2 regions of the Pseudomonas sp. ZL2 genome follow, and region 1 is predicted to be linked to the other one. Evidence: riboswitches for the same ligand, from Rfam matches in the RefSeq annotation. Region 1 holds a riboswitch; the other holds the start of a gene.

Region 1 (3,382 bases):
CGCTCGATGTTGGAATGCTGTTGCTGGAGCTCGGGGAAGGCTTCGCCCATCTCGGCCACCAGGGCGGCGACGATCTTGTAGAAGAAGCTGCCAGTGGCGCCCAGCTTGTTACCGTGGCGGCAAGCGCGACGGATGATGCGGCGCAGCACGTAGCCGCGGCCTTCGTTGGACGGCAGCACGCCGTCGGCAATCAGGAAGCTGCAGGAACGGATGTGGTCGGACACCACTTTGAGCGACGACTGCTCTTCGTTGGCGCAGCCAATGGCGGCGGCCGAAGCGCTGAGCAGGTTGCGGAACAGGTCGATCTCGTAGTTCGAGTGCACATGCTGCATGACCGCACTGATGCGCTCCAGGCCCATGCCGGTATCCACCGACGGTGCTGGCAGCGGGTGCAGCACGCCATCGGCGGTGCGGTTGAACTGCATGAAGACGTTGTTCCAGATCTCGATGTAGCGATCGCCGTCTTCTTCCGGCGAGCCGGGTGGGCCGCCCCAGATGTCTGCGCCGTGATCGTAGAAGATCTCGGTGCACGGGCCGCACGGGCCGGTATCACCCATGGTCCAGAAGTTATCGGAGGCGTATGGTGCGCCCTTGTTGTCGCCGATGCGCACCATGCGCTCGGCCGGTACGCCGATTTCCTTGGTCCAGATGTCGTATGCCTCATCGTCGCTGGCATAGACGGTGACCCAGAGTTTCTCTTCCGGCAGGTTCAGCACCTTGGTCAGGAAGGTCCAGGCGTAGGTGATGGCGTCTTTCTTGAAATAATCACCGAAGCTGAAGTTACCCAGCATTTCGAAGAAGGTGTGGTGACGGGCGGTGTAGCCGACGTTTTCCAGGTCGCTGTTCTTGCCACCGGCGCGCACGCACTTCTGGCTGCTGGTCGCGCGGGTGTAGGCGCGCTTTTCCTGGCCAAGGAAGCAGTCCTTGAACTGGTTCATCCCCGCGTTGGTGAACAACAGGGTCGGGTCGTTGCCCGGAATCAAGGAGCTGGAGGCAACTCGGGTGTGTCCCTGCTCTTCGAAGAAGCGAAGGAAGGCTTCACGGATTTCTGCGCTTTTCATAGGTTCTTCCACGGAAACGGCGGCCTTAAGGCAAATGCTTGCGTCAAATTGACGAAACGACGGCAAAGGGCCGCATTATATCGGGCCTTAGGCTTGGGTGCAGTGTGTTTATGCTATAGAAACCGTCAATTGGACGGCCTGCAACGACAACGTCAGCGAAAAACCGCTCGCGACCACCCCGCCCGACCTCTCTGGGCCTGATTTGATCTGGTGACACGATATTACTGGGGCCGCACAAAGCAATTGGCAAGGTTTCCCGGATGAAATGTCGTTGATCCGGAAAAAATCGTTAGCAGCCTATACGTTTACCTGACATCTGTGCTAATAATTCCTCGCCGTTGACAACCGACGGTAACGCTCTCAGGGCGGGGTGCGATTCCCCACCGGCGGTAATTGCGCGCAATGCGCATAGCCCGCGAGCGCTTGCAGGCCTGCCTGCAAGGTCAGCAGACCCGGTGTGATTCCGGGGCCGACGGTCATAGTCCGGATAAAGAGAGAACGGGAGAGGTGCATCCGCGCCTGTCGTTGTGCAGCTGCATGGCGAAATCCCCTTCGATCCAGCGCCCTGTTTCTCATCCAAACAGGAGTCCGTTTCAATGCAACCTACCGCAATCGATAGCAAGAACCCTTCCCACGAGCGCATCGCCTTCATCCAGGCCTGCTGGCACAAGGATATTGTCGACCAGGCTCGCAAGGCATTCGTCGAAGAGATGGGTAAACAAGGCTATCAGGCGAGCGATATCGATTTCTTTGAAGTCGGCGGCGCTTTCGAGATCCCTCTGCACGCCAAGCTGCTGGCCCGAGGTGGTCGCTACGCCGGCATCGTCGCCGCCGGCCTGGTGGTCGATGGCGGCCTGTACCGCCATGAGTTCGTCGCCCAGTCGGTGATCAGCGGCCTGATGCAGGTGCAGCTGGAAACCGAGGTGCCGGTGTTCTCGGCAGTGCTGACCCCGCACCACTTCCATGCCGGTGACGAGCATCAGAACTTCTACTTCGAACATTTCCTGGTCAAGGGCGCCGAGGCGGCCAAGACCTGTGCCGATACCCTGCACAAGCTGCGCGCCCTGCGTCGCAATGAAGTGCCGCAAAAAATGGCCGGCTGAATAACCCTGTAGGAGCGGGCTTGTCCCGCGATGCGATGCAGCAGGTAGATCGCAATCGCGGGGCAAGCCCGCTCCCACCCAATCAGCCTAGCTGTTCGGGGTTGGCGGGAACGATCAGAATCCCCGCCCGCAAACCATTCTTGACCTTCGGGTTGGGGAAGATGATGCGCGCGCCCTGCTCCTCGACGATCCAGCGGGTGTCGGCGATATCCTCGGCCAGCAGGTAGCCGGGTTCGAGCTCCGAGAAGTTCTCTATATCCGCAGGCAGGTTCAGGCGAAAATGCTCGCTGTGCTTGATGATCTCGCGAGCCACGCTGAATAGCTGCAGGCCATCCAGGGCTTGAGGCTCTTCAGGCTCGGTGCCTTCGATGATCTGCTTGAGCCGGGTCTCCAGACGCTCGACATTGACCTGGCCGTTCTCCCCGAACGGCCGCGCCTTGCCCAGCTCCAGGGTGAAGGCTTCAGCCTCCAATTGCTCATAGGTGTAGGCGGTGAAGGTGATCGACACCTTGCTTTGCAGCAGCACCGCCTCCATGCCGGCCGCGCTCAGGCGCGCCAGTTCGCGACGCGAATGCTGGCGACCTTCCTTGTACGGATAGAGGGCGAACTGCTCGATCTTCGAACCACGAATGGCGGTGTGCAGGTCGTAATGCAGGCGGGTGCGCTCGGGGACGCTGAAAAAAGTCGCCGCCAGGCGCTCCAGCTCACAGGCACGCAGGGCCTCGGCACCACTGGACTGATCGTGGCGGCCATTGAACAAGCGGTTGACGTCCTGCTCGATGTAACGCTCGCCGCGGCGGATCGCCTCGGGGTTGCCGAACAGGAACAGAATACGCGCACGCGGCTTGAGATCGCCGCGGGCAATGTCGTGCAGCAGCCGATCGAGCAACTCGATCGGTGCGGTTTCGTTGCCATGGATGCCCGCCGACAGCAGCAGGTCCTGGCCATTGTCACGAGCCTCGGGCGGGCGCACTTCGAGGGCGCCCTCGCCGAGCCAGCGCATGCGTACGCCGTCGACAGTCAGCTGGGTCTTCTCTGCCGGTTCGCGACCGGCCAGGGTCAGTTCAAGCAGTTTGCCGAGGGCGAGCATGGGCTATTCCTTAGTGATGGTGGCCGCAGTCGGGACCATGGACGTGTTCTTCATCGTCGCCGGCATCGGCCGGTTCCATTTCCAGCTGCAGGCTGACCAGGTTGGTGGCCAGCGGACGCAGCAGCAAG
Region 2 (3,382 bases), on a different contig from region 1:
CGGTCAACCGCGTCGATGGCAACCTGGCGGTACTGGCGGGCAAGTTCAAGAACGCCAACCGCGCGCCGGTCAATATCATTCAGTTCGGCGACTCGCACACCGCTGCCGATCTGTTCAGTGGCGAGATGCGCCGCCTGCTGCAAGCGCGATATGGCGACGGCGGTATCGGCCTGATCGCCGCCACGCCGGTGCCGGGCACCCGCTACGACCAGGTTATCCTCAAAGCCGCCAAGCGCCAGTGGGAGCTGGTGTCGGCGCGTAATCAGCAGAGCACGCAGTTCCCGCTCGGCGGTTACTTGTCGGTGCCGATGGCGGCCAACCCCAGCGTACGCATCGAGGCCCGTGAACCTGGTGCCCAACGTTATCGCGTGCAGGCGCTGTACCAGGCGCGGGAGAACAGTACCCTGGTGCTGCGCGACGGTCGTGGACGCAACCAGCGCATGCTGGCGGCAACCGGCGGGCAATGGCGCTTCGGCCCGCAGGTCGGCAACCTCGGTCTGCCGCTGGACCTGACCCTCAACGGCCGTCCCGGCACCGTGCTGGGGGGGTGGTACATCCAGGGCCAGAAGAATGCCGGGGTGATCTATTCGGCGCTGGGTATCAACGGCGCGCGTCTTGAGGTGCAGGACAAATGGCAGGCCGGCTGGCAGGACAACCTCAAGACCTTGCGCCCGGACCTGGTGATCCTCGCCTACGGCACCAACGAAGCCTTCGATGACACCCTCGATCTCAACCTGTACCAGACGCAACTGCGCAATACCCTCAAGCGCCTGCGCCAGGACCTGCCGCGGGCGGTGGTGCTGCTGGTTGGTCCGCCGGACTCGATCAAGCAGCGCAAGGCCCGCAGTTGCGCCGCGCGCCAGCCGCAGCAACTGGCCCAGGTGATCCGCATCCAGCGCCAGGCAGCCAAGCAGGCCAATGCCCTGTTCTGGGACTGGCAGGCGTATATGGGCGGACAGTGTTCGATTGCCGGCTGGCAGGCTTCAGGCTTGGCCCGTGGCGATCTGGTGCACCTGACGGCGGACGGCTACAAGAAAAGCGCGGTCGGCCTGCACGACTTTTTGCGCACGCAGCTGGGCTTGAAGTAGGGCAGAAAAAAGCAGAGGCGGGGACGACTCCGGGTTGGCTTGCGGCGCCCCATGAAGTCGTCTTCCCGCCTCCTAATAGAGGCAAATCCGGGTGCATGAAGCTGCACCCGCTCAGCACGATGCGACTGCCTTGAATCAGCCGCGATTCACTCCTCTGCATTCACCTTAGTAGCTGTCTGCAGGGCTGTAAATTTTCTCGAACAGAATATTTTTCAGGCGCTTTCCAGGGCGGGAGTCAAGGCTGCCTGGCGGTAACGGGCCAACTCGTCGATGGTCAGTACCGGCAGCGAATGCAGCCTGGCGTACTCTGCCACCTGTTCGCCACGGGCCATGCTGCCATCGGGGTTCATCAGCTCGCAGAGGACCGCTGCCGGACGCAGGCCAGCCAGGCGGGCGAGGTCTACCGAGCCTTCGGTGTGGCCACGACGGGTGAGCACGCCGCCATCGCGTGAGCGCAGCGGGAACACGTGGCCGGGGCTGACGATGCGCAGGTCTGCGCGGGTCGAGTCCAGCGCCGCCTGGATGGTGGTGATGCGGTCCTGGGCCGACACGCCCGTGGATACACCTTCAGCGGCTTCGATGGTCACAGTGAAACCGGTGCCATGGCGGGCGCGGTTGTTCGGCACCATCGGTGCCAGCGACAGCTCGTCAACGGTGATTTCATCCAGGCACAGGCAGACGATGCCGCTGCAATCACGGATCATCATGGCCATGGTCTGCAGGCTGATGTTTTCGGCGGCGGCGATGATATCCGCCTCGTCCTCGCGGTCGTCGTCATCGAGCAACAGCACGGGTTTACCGGCCTGATAGGCAGCGACGGCGGCAGCGACGTTAGGGAATTGCTTGCGGTGCAAAGGGGACATGAAACGCTCCTCGTAAGTGATCGATGAACGTTTCAGGGCGAACAAAATGCGTGCGCCAGGGCGCACGATGGCCCTGGCCTGACGCCTTCTTTCATCCGGACTATGACCGTCGGCTCTGGAGTCTCACCAGATCTGCTGACCCTCGACCAAAGGCCGAGGCGCTCGCGGGCTCATCTTTCGATTTACCGCCGGTGGGGACTTTCACCCCGCCCTGAAGACCGTGCAAGCATACATCAGGGTGCCATCATGCTTGCAAGCCTCAGGGCTACGACCTAGGTCTAAGCCGGGCTTAAAGGCCCAGGGCGTAATCCAGGTAGCCAGGGTAGGCCTTGCGCCAGTCGTCCTGGAAGGTGTGGCCTTCAGGGTGTTCGTGGCTCTGCACCTTGTTGTTGCTGGCGAAGGCTTTTTCGGTGGTGGCGGTCAGTTGCAGGTTGCTTTCATGCTCCTGTGCACCATGAACCACGACCAGGCGCTTGTCCTTGGCCTTCTGCACGGTGAACGGGATCTTGAAGCCGCCCGGCGACAGCAGCACGGCGCCGCTGTAGTTCTGCGGGTACTGGGCGATCAGGTGCGCGGCGTGTTCGGCGCCTTGCGAGAAGCCGATCAGGGCAACTTTCGAGCGGTCGATGCGGGTGTCTTTTTCCAGCTTCTTCAGGGCCGCGGCCACCGCTTGCTCGGTCGGCTCGACTGATTGCCGCTGCCACATGAACTGATGCTCGTCGCGCTTGAGGGTGCCGTTCAGGGCCACCAGCACGGCCTTGTCGCCCACCAGGTCGGCGCGCATGTTGGTGCCCTTGACGCCTTCGGTGCCGAAACCGGCCAGCCATACCACCACTGGCCAGCCGCCAGCCGGCGCCTTGCCTTCAGGAATGCTGAACGCAGCGAGGCCGGCGTCCTTGGCCTGGGTCGGGTAGTTCTTCTCGGCGGCTTGCAGCAGCTTCTGGTAGGCCGGGTCTTTCTGCATCGGCTCCAGTTCGTCGTCTTCCTTGAGGATCACCGCTTGCCAGAAGCCGCGCTCACGCGCCTGGTCGAGGTATTGCGCGGCCAGTTCCGGGCTGTCCATGGACGACAGCGCGGCAGCGGCCTGGTAAGAGGCGAAGGCGTTCTTCGGGTCCAGGCGGGCGGCGGTCAGATAGAAGGCCAGGGCGCCGGCATAGTTGTCGTGCTCGCTCTTTTCTTTGTCACCGGCATCCATGAACTCGGCCGGGGTGGCGTCGTTGAGGTACAGGTTGGCCATGGCGGCCATGCCTTGCCAGCGGCCCTTGTGCACGGCCTGGTCGGTGGCTTCGTCGGCGTAGGCACTGGCGGCGGTGAGGCTGAGGCCGGCCAGCAGGCCGAAGGAGCAGAGATGCAGGCGGGTAGCTGTCAGCAATGACATGGCCGAGAGTCCTTTTTCGGTAGTGCTCGGCCAGATGCGGCCGAAGAGGGCGC

Evidence for each region. Region 1 has a riboswitch for FMN ahead of ABM562_RS09005 (6,7-dimethyl-8-ribityllumazine synthase). Riboswitches for the same ligand answer to the same signal wherever they lie in the genome.
Region 2: another riboswitch for FMN. It lies ahead of ribB (3,4-dihydroxy-2-butanone-4-phosphate synthase); the one in region 1 lies ahead of ABM562_RS09005 (6,7-dimethyl-8-ribityllumazine synthase).

What each region holds. Positions count from the first base shown of each region.
Region 1 covers NZ_JBGOGX010000007.1:6,820-10,201, reverse strand. Annotated here, with positions in the region: gene alaS (alanine--tRNA ligase) at 1-1,061, opposite strand, end outside; FMN riboswitch at 1,414-1,565, shown strand; gene ABM562_RS09005 (6,7-dimethyl-8-ribityllumazine synthase) at 1,658-2,164, shown strand; gene astE (succinylglutamate desuccinylase) at 2,247-3,254, opposite strand; gene ABM562_RS08995 (topoisomerase II) at 3,265-3,382, opposite strand, start outside.
Region 2 covers NZ_JBGOGX010000005.1:180,302-183,683, reverse strand. Annotated here, with positions in the region: gene ABM562_RS08490 (SGNH/GDSL hydrolase family protein) at 1-1,088, shown strand, start outside; gene ribB (3,4-dihydroxy-2-butanone-4-phosphate synthase) at 1,301-1,951, opposite strand; FMN riboswitch at 2,031-2,174, opposite strand; gene ABM562_RS08480 (alpha/beta hydrolase) at 2,241-3,329, opposite strand.